DNA from 3 places in the Shigella dysenteriae genome. Region 3 is predicted to be linked to each of the others. Evidence: predicted binding sites of a transcription regulator. Region 3 holds the regulator's gene; each other region holds the start of a gene.
The links. Region 3 encodes sigma-54, which starts transcription at its own class of promoters, with help from an activator protein. Its sites were predicted from a motif close to GTTGGCACANNTTTCGCTNT; they were not measured.

Region 1 (4,290 bases), 2.0 Mb from region 3:
GTATCCGCAGACTGACCATCCTGCGCTGGAAAACGTCAATTTCGCCCTGAAACCCGGTCAGATGCTGGGTATCTGCGGGCCGACTGGTTCCGGCAAAAGTACCCTGTTGTCGCTCATTCAGCGTCATTTCGACGTCAGCGAGGGGGATATTCGCTTTCATGATATTCCTCTGACGAAGTTACAACTCGATAGCTGGCGTAGCCGCCTGGCGGTAGTTAGCCAGACGCCATTCCTTTTTTCTGACACCGTGGCGAATAACATCGCGCTGGGTTGCCCGAATGCCACCCAGCAAGAGATTGAGCATGTCGCGCGGTTAGCCAGCGTACATGACGATATTTTGCGTCTACCGCAAGGTTACGATACAGAGGTGGGCGAGCGCGGTGTGATGCTTTCCGGCGGGCAAAAACAGCGTATCTCCATTGCTCGTGCGTTATTAGTCAACGCGGAAATCCTCATCCTTGATGATGCGCTTTCGGCGGTGGACGGACGCACTGAGTACCAGATCCTGCATAACCTGCGCCAGTGGGGACAGGGAAGAACGGTAATCATCAGTGCCCATCGCCTTTCGGCACTGACGGAAGCCAGTGAAATTATTGTGATGCAGCACGGACATATCGCCCAGCGTGGCAATCATGATGAGCTGGCACAACAAAGCGGCTGGTATCGCGATATGTATCGCTATCAACAACTGGAGGCGGCGCTCGACGACGCTCCGGAAATTCGCGAGGAGGCCGTCGATGCGTAGTTTTAGCCAACTGTGGCCGACTCTCAAGCGTCTGTTAGCGTACGGTTCGCCGTGGCGTAAACCGCTGGGGATTGCGCTCCTGATGATGTGGGTTGCGGCAGCGGCAGAAGTCAGTGGGCCGCTGCTTATCAGCTATTTTATCGACAATATGGTAGCGAAAAATAACCTGCCGTTGAAAGTGGTTGCAGGGCTGGCTGCGGCGTATGTTGGGCTACAACTGTTTGCCGCCGGGCTACATTACGCGCAATCGCTGCTGTTTAATCGGGCGGCAGTAGGCGTAGTGCAACAGTTGCGTACCGACGTGATGGATGCTGCGTTACGCCAGCCATTAAGCGAGTTTGATACCCAACCCGTCGGGCAGGTGATTTCCCGCGTCACTAATGACACTGAAGTGATCCGCGATCTCTACGTTACCGTAGTGGCAACTGTCCTGCGCAGTGCCGCACTGGTGGGCGCGATGCTGGTGGCGATGTTCAGCCTCGACTGGCGAATGGCGCTGGTGGCGATAATGATTTTCCCGGTGGTGCTGGTGGTAATGGTGATATACCAGCGTTACAGTACGCCGATTGTCCGTCGTGTGCGCGCCTATCTGGCGGATATCAACGACGGCTTTAACGAAATCATCAATGGCATGAGCGTTATCCAGCAGTTCCGCCAGCAGGCGCGATTTGGCGAACGCATGGGTGAGGCCAGTCGTTCACACTATATGGCGAGGATGCAAACCCTGCGCCTCGACGGTTTTCTGCTGCGTCCGCTGCTGAGTCTGTTTTCATCGCTCATTCTCTGTGGCTTGTTGATGCTGTTTGGCTTCTCCGCCAGCGGCACCATTGAAGTGGGCGTGTTGTATGCGTTTATCAGCTATCTTGGGCGACTTAACGAACCCTTAATCGAACTGACCACGCAGCAGGCGATGCTGCAACAGGCTGTTGTTGCTGGTGAGCGCGTGTTTGAGCTGATGGACGGACCGCGCCAGCAATATGGCAATGATGATCGCCCGTTACAGAGCGGCACCATCGAAGTCGATAACGTGTCATTTGCTTATCGCGATGACAATCTGGTGCTAAAGAACATTAATCTCTCTGTGCCTTCGCGTAACTTTGTGGCGCTGGTCGGGCATACCGGCAGTGGTAAAAGTACCCTCGCCAGTTTATTGATGGGCTATTACCCGCTAACGGAAGGTGAGATTCGCCTTGATGGTCGTCCATTAAGTTCGCTAAGTCACAGCGCGCTGCGCCAGGGCGTGGCAATGGTGCAGCAAGATCCGGTGGTGCTGGCGGATACCTTCCTCGCCAACGTGACGCTGGGGCGTGATATCTCCGAAGAACGCGTCTGGCAGGCGCTGGAAACCGTGCAACTGGCGGAGCTGGCGCGTAGCATGAGCGACGGTATTTACACGCCGCTGGGCGAGCAGGGGAATAATCTCTCTGTCGGGCAAAAGCAACTGCTGGCACTGGCACGCGTGTTGGTGGAGACGCCGCAAATCCTGATCCTTGATGAGGCAACCGCCAGCATTGACTCCGGTACTGAACAGGCGATTCAACATGCTCTGGCAGCGGTGCGTGAACATACCACGCTGGTGGTGATTGCTCACCGCTTATCGACAATTGTCGATGCCGACACCATTCTGGTGCTTCATCGTGGGCAAGCCGTGGAGCAGGGCACTCACCAGCAACTGCTGGCGGCCCAAGGACGCTACTGGCAGATGTATCAACTGCAACTTGCGGGCGAAGAGCTGGCAGCAAGCGTGCGTGAAGAGGAATCATTGAGCGCCTGAATAGCGCAATATTTCATCGTTGGTGCAAAAATGTAACGCACTGTGCACTGTCATAGTGCGTTTTCATTTTCAAACTTCTTAACTTCCTGCTCTCTTTCTCGTTTTTCATTTCTGGCACACCGCTTGCAATACCTTCTTCGTGTAGCAGAACCATTACCGAATTCTGACCGGAGGGGATCTATGAAGCTGGTGACCGTGATAATCAAACCATTCAAGCTGGAAGACGTTCGTGAAGCGTTATCTTCCATTGGTATTCAGGGCCTGACCGTCACCGAAGTGAAAGGTTTCGGGCGTCAGAAAGGGCATGCCGAGCTGTACCGGGGGGCGGAATACAGTGTCAACTTCCTGCCAAAAGTAAAAATTGATGTGGCGATTGCTGATGACCAACTCGATGAAGTGATCGATATCGTCAGTAAGGCGGCTTACACCGGAAAAATTGGCGACGGCAAAATCTTCGTCGCTGAATTGCAACGCGTCATTCGTATTCGTACCGGCGAAGCCGACGAAGCGGCGCTGTAATCTCTGGCACACAGCAACAGGAACGAAAAATGAAGATAGCGACGATAAAAACTGGGCTTGCTTCACTGGCGATGCTGCCGGGACTGGTAATGGCTGCACCTGCGGTGGCCGATAAAGCCGACAATGCGTTTATGATGATTTGTACTGCGCTGGTGCTGTTTATGACTATTCCGGGGATTGCCCTGTTTTACGGTGGGTTGATTCGCGGCAAAAACGTGCTGTCGATGCTGACGCAGGTGACGGTGACATTTGCACTGGTCTGTATTCTCTGGGTGGTTTACGGTTACTCGCTGGCGTTTGGTGAGGGCAACAACTTCTTCGGCAACATTAACTGGTTGATGCTGAAAAACATCGAACTGACGGCGGTGATGGGCAGCATTTATCAGTATATCCACGTAGCGTTTCAGGGATCGTTTGCCTGCATTACCGTAGGCTTGATAGTTGGGGCGCTGGCGGAACGAATCCGCTTCTCAGCTGTGTTGATTTTCGTGGTGGTATGGCTGACGCTCTCTTACATTCCGATTGCGCATATGGTGTGGGGCGGTGGTTTGCTGGCTTCTCACGGTGCGCTGGATTTCGCGGGTGGCACGGTGGTGCATATTAACGCCGCAATCGCCGGTCTGGTGGGCGCGTATCTGATAGGCAAACGCGTGGGCTTCGGCAAAGAGGCGTTTAAACCGCACAACCTGCCGATGGTCTTCACCGGGACTGCCATTCTCTATATCGGTTGGTTTGGCTTTAACGCCGGGTCAGCGGGCACGGCGAATGAAATCGCGGCACTGGCATTTGTGAATACTGTGGTCGCAACGGCGGCGGCAATTCTTGGCTGGATCTTCGGTGAATGGGCGCTGCGTGGTAAGCCTTCACTGCTGGGGGCGTGTTCTGGCGCGATTGCCGGTCTGGTCGGCGTGACGCCAGCCTGTGGCTACATTGGTGTTGGCGGCGCGTTGATTATCGGCGTGGTAGCTGGTCTGGCGGGCTTGTGGGGCGTTACCATGCTCAAACGCTTGCTGCGGGTGGATGATCCCTGCGATGTCTTCGGTGTGCACGGCGTTTGTGGCATTGTCGGCTGTATCATGACCGGGATTTTTGCCGCCAGCTCGCTGGGCGGCGTGGGCTTCGCTGAAGGTGTGACGATGGGCCATCAGTTGCTGGTACAGTTGGAAAGCATCGCCATTACGATCGTCTGGTCCGGTGTGGTGGCATTTATTGGCTACAAACTGGCGGATCTGACGGTTGGTCTGCGTGTACC
Region 2 (4,290 bases), 770 kb from region 3:
CACTTCGTTATCGGTAAAACCTTGCCCCGCCTCCAGACTTTCTTGCATCAGCTCGATATTTAATGAGAAGTAGCTCAACAGTTCCGGTAACGGCGTACCAAACAATTTGCGGGAGCTTTGGGCGAGCAGTTGTTGCGCGGCGGGGTTGGCGTAATGGATCGCCAGGTTGTCATCGATTAACAAAATACTGTTAATCAGCGAGTTGAGGATCTGCCCAGCATCGGGCTGCGTGCCTGTTGCCATAAAGCAGTCTCCTGAACAGGTTGCACCATTTTAGTGCATTATAGCTTTTTACGGATAAAAAGCGCGAAGCATCAGAGAATTGACGGAGAAAAAAGCCCATGCAGAGATGGGCTGAAAGTTTCCACGGCAACTAAATCCCGGCGTTGTTGCGCCGGGTAGTACAACTTCAACTATTAGACGCTGTAGTACAGCTCAAACTCTACCGGATGCGGAGTCATACGCACGCGGTCATCTTCTTCGCGACGCAGAGCGATGTACGCATCAATCGCTTCATCAGTGAACACGCCACCGGCTTTCAGGAACTCACGGTCCAGATCCAGTTCGTTCAGTGCTTCTTCCAGAGAGCCTGCAACCTGTGGGATCTCTTTCGCCTCTTCCGGCGGCAGGTCATACAGGTTTTTGTCCATAGCTTCGCCCGGATGGATCTTGTTCTTGATACCATCAAGACCGGCCATCAGCAGGGCAGCAAAGCACAGGTACGGGTTAGCCGCCGGGTCCGGGAAACGTACTTCGATACGACGCGCTTTCGGAGAAGAAACCACTGGAATACGGATAGAAGCAGAACGGTTACGTGCAGAGTAAGCCAGCATTACCGGTGCTTCGTAGCCCGGGACCAGACGCTTATAAGAGTTGGTGGTCGGGTTTGCCAGGGCGTTAATCGCTTTCGCGTGTTTGATTACGCCGCCAATGTAGTACAGCGCCTGCTCAGACAGACCAGCGTATTTGTCGCCCGCGAACAGGTTAACGCCGTTTTTAGACAGAGACATGTGGCAGTGCATACCGGAGCCGTTATCACCGAACATCGGTTTTGGCATAAAGGTCGCGGTTTTACCGAAGCGGTGCGCTACGTTGTGCACAACATATTTGTAGATCTGAATTTCGTCAGCTTTTTTGGTCATGGTATTGAAGCGGGTAGCCACTTCGTTCTGACCAGCAGTCGCTACTTCGTGGTGATGGGCTTCAACCACCAGACCCATCTGTTCCATCACCAGACACATTTCAGAACGAATATCCTGAGCCGAGTCTACCGGCGGAACCGGGAAGTAACCGCCTTTCACTGCTGGACGGTGACCTTTGTTACCACCTTCATATTGGGTGGAGGAGTTCCATGCGCCTTCGATATCGTCGATAGCAACGTGGGAACCGGAGATAGATGATCCGAAACGGATGTCATCGAACAGGAAAAATTCTGGTTCTGGTCCGAACAGTACGGTGTCGGCAATGCCAGTGGAACGCAGGTAATCTTCAGCGCGCTTCGCGATGGAGCGCGGGTCACGGTCATAGCCTTGCAGGGTGCCTGGTTCAAGGATGTCGCAACGGATAATCAGGGTAGAATCGGCGAAGAACGGGTCAATCACTGCGGTGGATGCGTCTGGCATCAGCACCATGTCGGATTCGTTAATGCCTTTCCAGCCGCCAATCGAGGAGCCGTCAAACATTTTGCCTTCTTCGAAGAATTCAGCATTCACCTGATGAGCAGGGATAGTGACGTGCTGTTCTTTACCTTTGGTATCGGTGAAGCGCAAATCAACAAACTTCACTTCGTGCTCGTTCAGCATCGTCAGTACGTGTTCAGCGGACATACTTTAACTCTCCTGGATTGGTCATTGTCGTCGTGGTAACGAAATCTGCAATTATTTTGGCCGTGTCGCCGTAAAAAAGATAAAGCGAAAACTGTGCCAACTTTTAAATTGTCCCTAAAAGGCGTTATCATGCTTAACATCGTGCAAAAGGGCTGCACCATGATGTGAATGTTGCACCAATATAGTGCTTCAATGGAAACATTAAGCACCATATTGGTGCAATGACCTTTGGATAACCCTTTTTATGCTCCGTGAAAGCGATCACAAAGGGACTCTGCAATACTTGTTTGCGGAGGATGTTTGTGATCCTGTTTTGTAGTGCGATTAATCCGTGTACAATAACGCGCTATTTCTAATGCCTGAGGCAAAGTTGTGATCGAAAAATTGCGTAATATCGCCATCATCGCGCACGTAGACCATGGTAAAACCACCCTGGTAGACAAGCTGCTCCAACAATCCGGTACGTTCGACTCTCGTGCCGAAACCCAAGAGCGCGTGATGGACTCCAACGATTTGGAGAAAGAGCGTGGGATTACCATCCTCGCGAAAAACACCGCTATCAAATGGAATGATTACCGTATTAACATCGTTGATACCCCGGGGCACGCCGACTTCGGTGGTGAAGTTGAACGTGTAATGTCCATGGTAGACTCAGTGCTGCTGGTGGTTGACGCATTTGACGGCCCGATGCCGCAAACGCGCTTCGTAACCAAAAAAGCGTTTGCTTACGGCCTGAAGCCGATTGTTGTTATCAACAAAGTTGACCGCCCTGGCGCGCGTCCTGATTGGGTTGTGGATCAGGTATTCGATCTGTTCGTTAACCTCGACGCGACCGACGAGCAGCTGGACTTCCCGATCGTTTACGCTTCTGCGCTGAACGGTATCGCGGGTCTGGACCACGAAGATATGGCGGAAGACATGACCCCGCTGTACCAGGCGATTGTTGACCACGTTCCTGCGCCGGACGTTGACCTTGACGGTCCGTTCCAGATGCAGATTTCTCAGCTCGATTACAACAGCTATGTTGGCGTTATCGGCATTGGCCGCATCAAGCGCGGTAAAGTGAAGCCGAACCAGCAGGTTACTATCATCGATAGCGAAGGCAAAACCCGCAACGCGAAAGTCGGTAAAGTGCTGGGCCACCTCGGTCTGGAACGTATCGAAACCGATCTGGCGGAAGCTGGCGATATCGTGGCGATCACGGGTCTTGGCGAACTGAACATTTCTGACACCGTTTGCGACACGCAAAACGTTGAAGCGCTGCCGGCACTCTCCGTTGATGAGCCGACCGTTTCTATGTTCTTCTGCGTTAACACCTCGCCGTTCTGCGGTAAAGAAGGTAAGTTCGTAACGTCTCGTCAGATCCTGGATCGTCTGAACAAAGAACTGGTACACAACGTTGCGCTGCGCGTAGAAGAAACCGAAGACGCCGATGCGTTCCGCGTTTCTGGTCGTGGCGAACTGCACCTGTCTGTTCTTATCGAAAACATGCGTCGTGAAGGTTTCGAACTGGCGGTATCTCGTCCGAAAGTAATCTTCCGTGAAATCGACGGTCGTAAACAAGAGCCTTACGAAAACGTGACGCTGGACGTTGAAGAACAGCATCAGGGTTCTGTGATGCAGGCGCTGGGCGAACGTAAAGGCGACCTGAAAAACATGAATCCAGACGGTAAAGGCCGCGTACGTCTCGACTATGTGATCCCAAGCCGTGGTCTGATTGGCTTCCGTTCTGAGTTCATGACCATGACTTCCGGTACGGGTCTGCTGTACTCCACCTTCAGCCACTACGACGACGTGCGTCCGGGTGAAGTGGGTCAGCGTCAGAACGGCGTACTGATCTCTAACGGTCAGGGTAAAGCGGTCGCGTTCGCGCTGTTCGGTTTGCAGGATCGCGGTAAGCTGTTCCTCGGTCACGGTGCAGAAGTTTACGAAGGTCAGATTATCGGTATTCACAGCCGCTCTAACGACCTGACTGTAAACTGCCTGACCGGTAAGAAACTGACCAACATGCGTGCTTCCGGTACTGACGAAGCCGTTGTTCTGGTTCCGCCTATCCGCATGACTCTGGAACAAGCTCTGGAGTTCATCGATGATGACGAACTGGTAGAAGTGACTCCGACCTCTATCCGTATTCGTAAACGTCACCTGACGGAAAACGATCGTCGTCGCGCCAACCGCGCACCGAAAGACGATTAATTTCGTTTTTTAGTCATAAAAAACCTGCCAGCGATGGCAGGTTTTTTTTTACCTGTCGTGAGCGCACACCAATGCGAGTATCTCCCTTATAAGTCTGTGATTACGTCAATAGAGAGCTTTGTCACAATTATCTGCAAAGTCATACACCGTTAATTGCTTTCTTTTTTGGCGTAAGCGTAAGATGCTTCATCTGGTTTAAACCAAAAGGATTAAACAATGGCGGAGAATCAATCCACCGTAGAAAATGCAAAAGAGAAACTGGATCGGT
Region 3 (4,290 bases):
CCGACAAAGTGGTCGTTACCCGTCCGGGCGGCGAACAAGGTAAAGAAGTGATTGACGGCTACGGTAAACCGGCAACGTTCTACCAGATGCAGGACAACGGTAAACCCGTTGAAGGTCACGCTTCCCAGATGCACTACGAACTGGCAAAAGATTTTGTCGTTCTGACGGGTAATGCTTATCTGCAGCAGGTCGATAGCAACATTAAGGGCGATAAGATCACTTACCTGGTGAAAGAGCAGAAAATGCAGGCTTTCAGCGACAAAGGCAAGCGTGTAACCACCGTTCTGGTGCCGTCGCAGCTGCAGGACAAAAACAACAAAGGCCAGACCCCGGCACAGAAGAAGGGTAATTAATTCGTTATGGCAACATTAACTGCAAAGAACCTTGCAAAAGCCTATAAAGGCCGTCGCGTGGTAGAAGACGTCAGCCTGACCGTCAACTCCGGGGAAATTGTCGGTCTGCTGGGGCCAAACGGTGCCGGTAAGACCACCACTTTCTATATGGTTGTTGGCATTGTGCCGCGCGATGCGGGCAACATCATTATTGATGATGACGATATCAGTCTGCTGCCTCTGCATGCACGCGCGCGCCGCGGTATCGGCTATCTGCCACAGGAAGCCTCCATTTTCCGTCGCCTCAGCGTTTACGATAACCTGATGGCGGTACTGCAAATTCGTGACGACTTGTCTGCTGAACAACGTGAAGACCGCGCGAACGAGCTGATGGAAGAGTTTCACATTGAGCACCTGCGTGACAGCATGGGGCAGTCACTCTCCGGGGGTGAACGTCGCCGTGTAGAAATTGCCCGCGCACTGGCTGCGAATCCGAAATTTATTCTGCTCGACGAACCGTTTGCCGGGGTTGACCCGATCTCGGTTATCGACATTAAACGCATCATTGAGCACCTGCGCGACAGCGGCCTGGGCGTGCTGATCACTGACCACAACGTGCGTGAAACACTGGCGGTTTGTGAACGCGCTTATATCGTCAGTCAGGGGCATTTGATCGCCCACGGCACGCCTACAGAAATCTTACAAGACGAACACGTTAAGCGTGTATACCTTGGGGAAGACTTCAGACTCTGATAGGGTAGAAGTTTGCGACGTTTTAGCAGGAGAGTACGATTCTGAACATGAAGCAAGGTTTGCAACTCAGGCTTAGCCAACAACTGGCGATGACGCCACAGCTCCAACAGGCAATTCGTCTGTTGCAGTTGTCGACGCTGGAACTTCAGCAGGAGCTACAGCAGGCGCTGGAGAGTAATCCGCTGCTTGAGCAAATCGACACTCATGAAGAAATCGACACCCGCGAAACGCAAGACAGTGAAACGCTGGACACCGCCGACGCGCTCGAACAAAAAGAGATGCCGGAAGAGTTGCCGCTCGATGCCAGTTGGGACACCATTTACACCGCTGGTACACCATCCGGCACCAGCGGTGACTACATTGACGACGAGCTACCGGTCTATCAGGGCGAAACGACGCAGACCTTGCAGGATTACCTGATGTGGCAGGTCGAGCTGACACCGTTTTCCGACACTGACCGCGCTATTGCTACCTCTATCGTCGATGCCGTTGATGACACCGGTTATCTGACTGTCCCGCTGGAAGATATTCTCGAAAGTATGGGCGATGAAGAGATCGACATCGACGAAGTTGAAGCCGTCCTTAAGCGGATCCAACGGTTTGATCCGGTCGGTGTGGCGGCAAAAGATCTGCGTGACTGCCTGCTGATCCAACTCTCCCAATTCGATAAAACCACGCCGTGGCTGGAAGAGGCCAGACTGATCATTAGCGATCATCTCGATCTGTTAGCCAATCACGACTTCCGCACTTTAATGCGCGTCACGCGTCTGAAAGAAGATGTGCTGAAAGAAGCCGTCAATCTGATCCAGTCGCTCGATCCGCGCCCCGGGCAGTCGATCCAGACTGGCGAACCTGAGTATGTCATTCCAGATGTGCTGGTGCGTAAGCATAACGGTCACTGGACGGTAGAACTCAACAGTGACAGCATTCCGCGTCTGCAAATCAACCAGCACTACGCCTCGATGTGCAATAACGCGCGCAACGATGGTGACAGCCAGTTTATCCGCAGCAATCTGCAGGATGCCAAATGGTTGATCAAGAGTCTGGAAAGCCGTAACGATACGCTACTGCGCGTGAGTCGCTGTATCGTTGAACAGCAGCAAGCCTTCTTTGAGCAAGGCGAAGAATATATGAAACCGATGGTACTGGCCGATATCGCCCAGGCTGTCGAAATGCATGAATCGACGATATCTCGCGTGACCACGCAAAAATACCTGCATAGTCCACGAGGCATTTTTGAACTGAAGTATTTCTTTTCCAGTCACGTCAATACCGAGGGCGGCGGCGAAGCTTCCTCTACGGCGATTCGTGCGCTGGTGAAGAAATTAATCGCGGCGGAAAACCCAGCGAAACCGTTGAGCGACAGCAAGTTAACCTCTTTGCTGTCGGAACAAGGTATCATGGTGGCACGCCGCACTGTTGCGAAGTACCGAGAGTCTTTATCCATTCCGCCGTCAAACCAGCGTAAACAGCTCGTTTGACCCAACCGATAAGGAAGACACTATGCAGCTCAACATTACCGGAAATAACGTCGAGATCACCGAGGCACTGCGCGAATTTGTTACAGCCAAATTTGCCAAACTTGAGCAATATTTTGACCGAATCAACCAGGTCTATGTTGTTCTGAAAGTGGAAAAAGTCACCCACACCTCAGATGCAACACTGCATGTAAACGGTGGTGAAATTCATGCCAGCGCGGAAGGTCAGGACATGTACGCTGCCATTGATGGCTTAATTGATAAGCTGGCACGCCAGTTGACCAAACATAAAGATAAACTGAAACAACACTAATTGTCCGGGCAATTAGCATGTGCATGGCGGCCTGTTGTGCGGCACAACGGGCCATTTGTACGGTTAATGCTCCGAGCCTGTTCCACTGTTTGAGTGGGCAGGTTCTTAGGTGAAATTATGACAAATAATGATACAACTCTACAGCTTAGCAGTGTTCTTAACAGGGAATGTACGCGAAGCCGCGTCCACTGTCAGAGCAAAAAACGCGCCCTGGAAATCATCAGCGAGCTGGCGGCGAAACAACTTAGCCTGCCGCCTCAGGTGGTTTTTGAAGCTATCCTGACGCGGGAAAAAATGGGCAGTACCGGTATCGGCAATGGTATTGCCATTCCGCATGGCAAACTGGAAGAAGATACTCTGCGTGCCGTTGGCGTTTTCGTTCAGCTCGAAACGCCTATAGCTTTCGATGCCATCGACAACCAACCGGTGGACTTACTTTTTGCCCTGCTGGTGCCGGCAGACCAAACTAAAACGCACCTGCATACTCTGTCGCTGGTGGCGAAACGTCTGGCGGACAAAACCATCTGCCGCCGTTTACGCGCAGCCCAGAGCGATGAAGAGCTGTATCAAATCATTACGGATACCGAAGGTACTCCGGATGAAGCGTAGTTATTCGGTAATGTCTCTTTTAGACGTTGTGAGGAGAAACAGTACATGGTACTGATGATCGTCAGCGGACGTTCAGGTTCAGGTAAATCTGTCGCCCTGCGTGCGCTGGAAGATATGGGTTTTTACTGCGTGGATAACCTTCCCGTAGTGTTGTTACCCGATCTGGCTCGAACCCTGGCCGATCGCGAGATTTCTGCCGCCGTCAGCATTGATGTTCGTAATATGCCGGAGTCACCAGAAATATTCGAACAGGCGATGAGTAACCTGCCTGACGCTTTCTCACCGCAACTCCTGTTCCTGGATGCCGACCGTAATACCTTAATTCGTCGTTACAGTGACACGCGCCGACTGCATCCGCTTTCCAGCAAAAACCTGTCGCTGGAAAGTGCTATCGACAAAGAAAGCGATCTGCTGGAGCCTCTGCGTTCGCGAGCGGATCTGATTGTCGATACCTCAGAAATGTCCGTTCACGAGCTGGCAGAAATGCTGCGTACCCGTCTGCTGGGTAAACGTGAACGCGAACTGACAATGGTCTTTGAGTCTTTCGGCTTCAAACACGGTATCCCTATCGATGCAGATTACGTCTTTGACGTGCGCTTCTTGCCGAACCCGCACTGGGATCCGAAACTGCGTCCAATGACAGGTCTTGATAAGCCTGTCGCCGCGTTCCTCGACCGCCACACAGAAGTACACAATTTTATCTACCAGACGCGAAGCTATCTTGAGCTATGGTTACCTATGCTGGAAACCAACAACCGTAGCTACCTGACGGTCGCCATTGGTTGTACCGGCGGGAAGCACCGTT

Region 1: glnK (P-II family nitrogen regulator) is a predicted target of sigma-54. The motif match lies at 2,630-2,649, and genes of this name have one in related genera.
Region 2: glnA (glutamate--ammonia ligase) is a predicted target of sigma-54. The motif match lies at 1,908-1,927, and genes of this name have one in related genera.

The regions. Positions count from the first base shown of each region.
Region 1 is NZ_CP055055.1:1,197,957-1,202,246, forward strand. It holds gene HUZ68_RS05730 (SmdA family multidrug ABC transporter permease/ATP-binding protein) at 1-745, shown strand, start outside; gene HUZ68_RS05735 (SmdB family multidrug efflux ABC transporter permease/ATP-binding protein) at 738-2,519, shown strand; gene glnK (P-II family nitrogen regulator) at 2,700-3,038, shown strand; gene amtB (ammonium transporter AmtB) at 3,068-4,290, shown strand, end outside.
Region 2 is NZ_CP055055.1:5,014,861-5,019,150, forward strand. It holds gene glnL (nitrogen regulation protein NR(II)) at 1-243, opposite strand, end outside; gene glnA (glutamate--ammonia ligase) at 417-1,826, opposite strand; gene typA (ribosome-dependent GTPase TypA) at 2,199-4,022, shown strand; gene HUZ68_RS23935 (GntR family transcriptional regulator) at 4,239-4,290, shown strand, end outside.
Region 3 is NZ_CP055055.1:4,247,693-4,251,982, forward strand. It holds gene lptA (lipopolysaccharide ABC transporter substrate-binding protein LptA) at 1-353, shown strand, start outside; gene lptB (LPS export ABC transporter ATP-binding protein) at 360-1,085, shown strand; gene rpoN (RNA polymerase factor sigma-54) at 1,133-2,566, shown strand; gene hpf (ribosome hibernation promoting factor) at 2,589-2,876, shown strand; gene ptsN (PTS IIA-like nitrogen regulatory protein PtsN) at 2,994-3,485, shown strand; gene rapZ (RNase adapter RapZ) at 3,531-4,290, shown strand, end outside.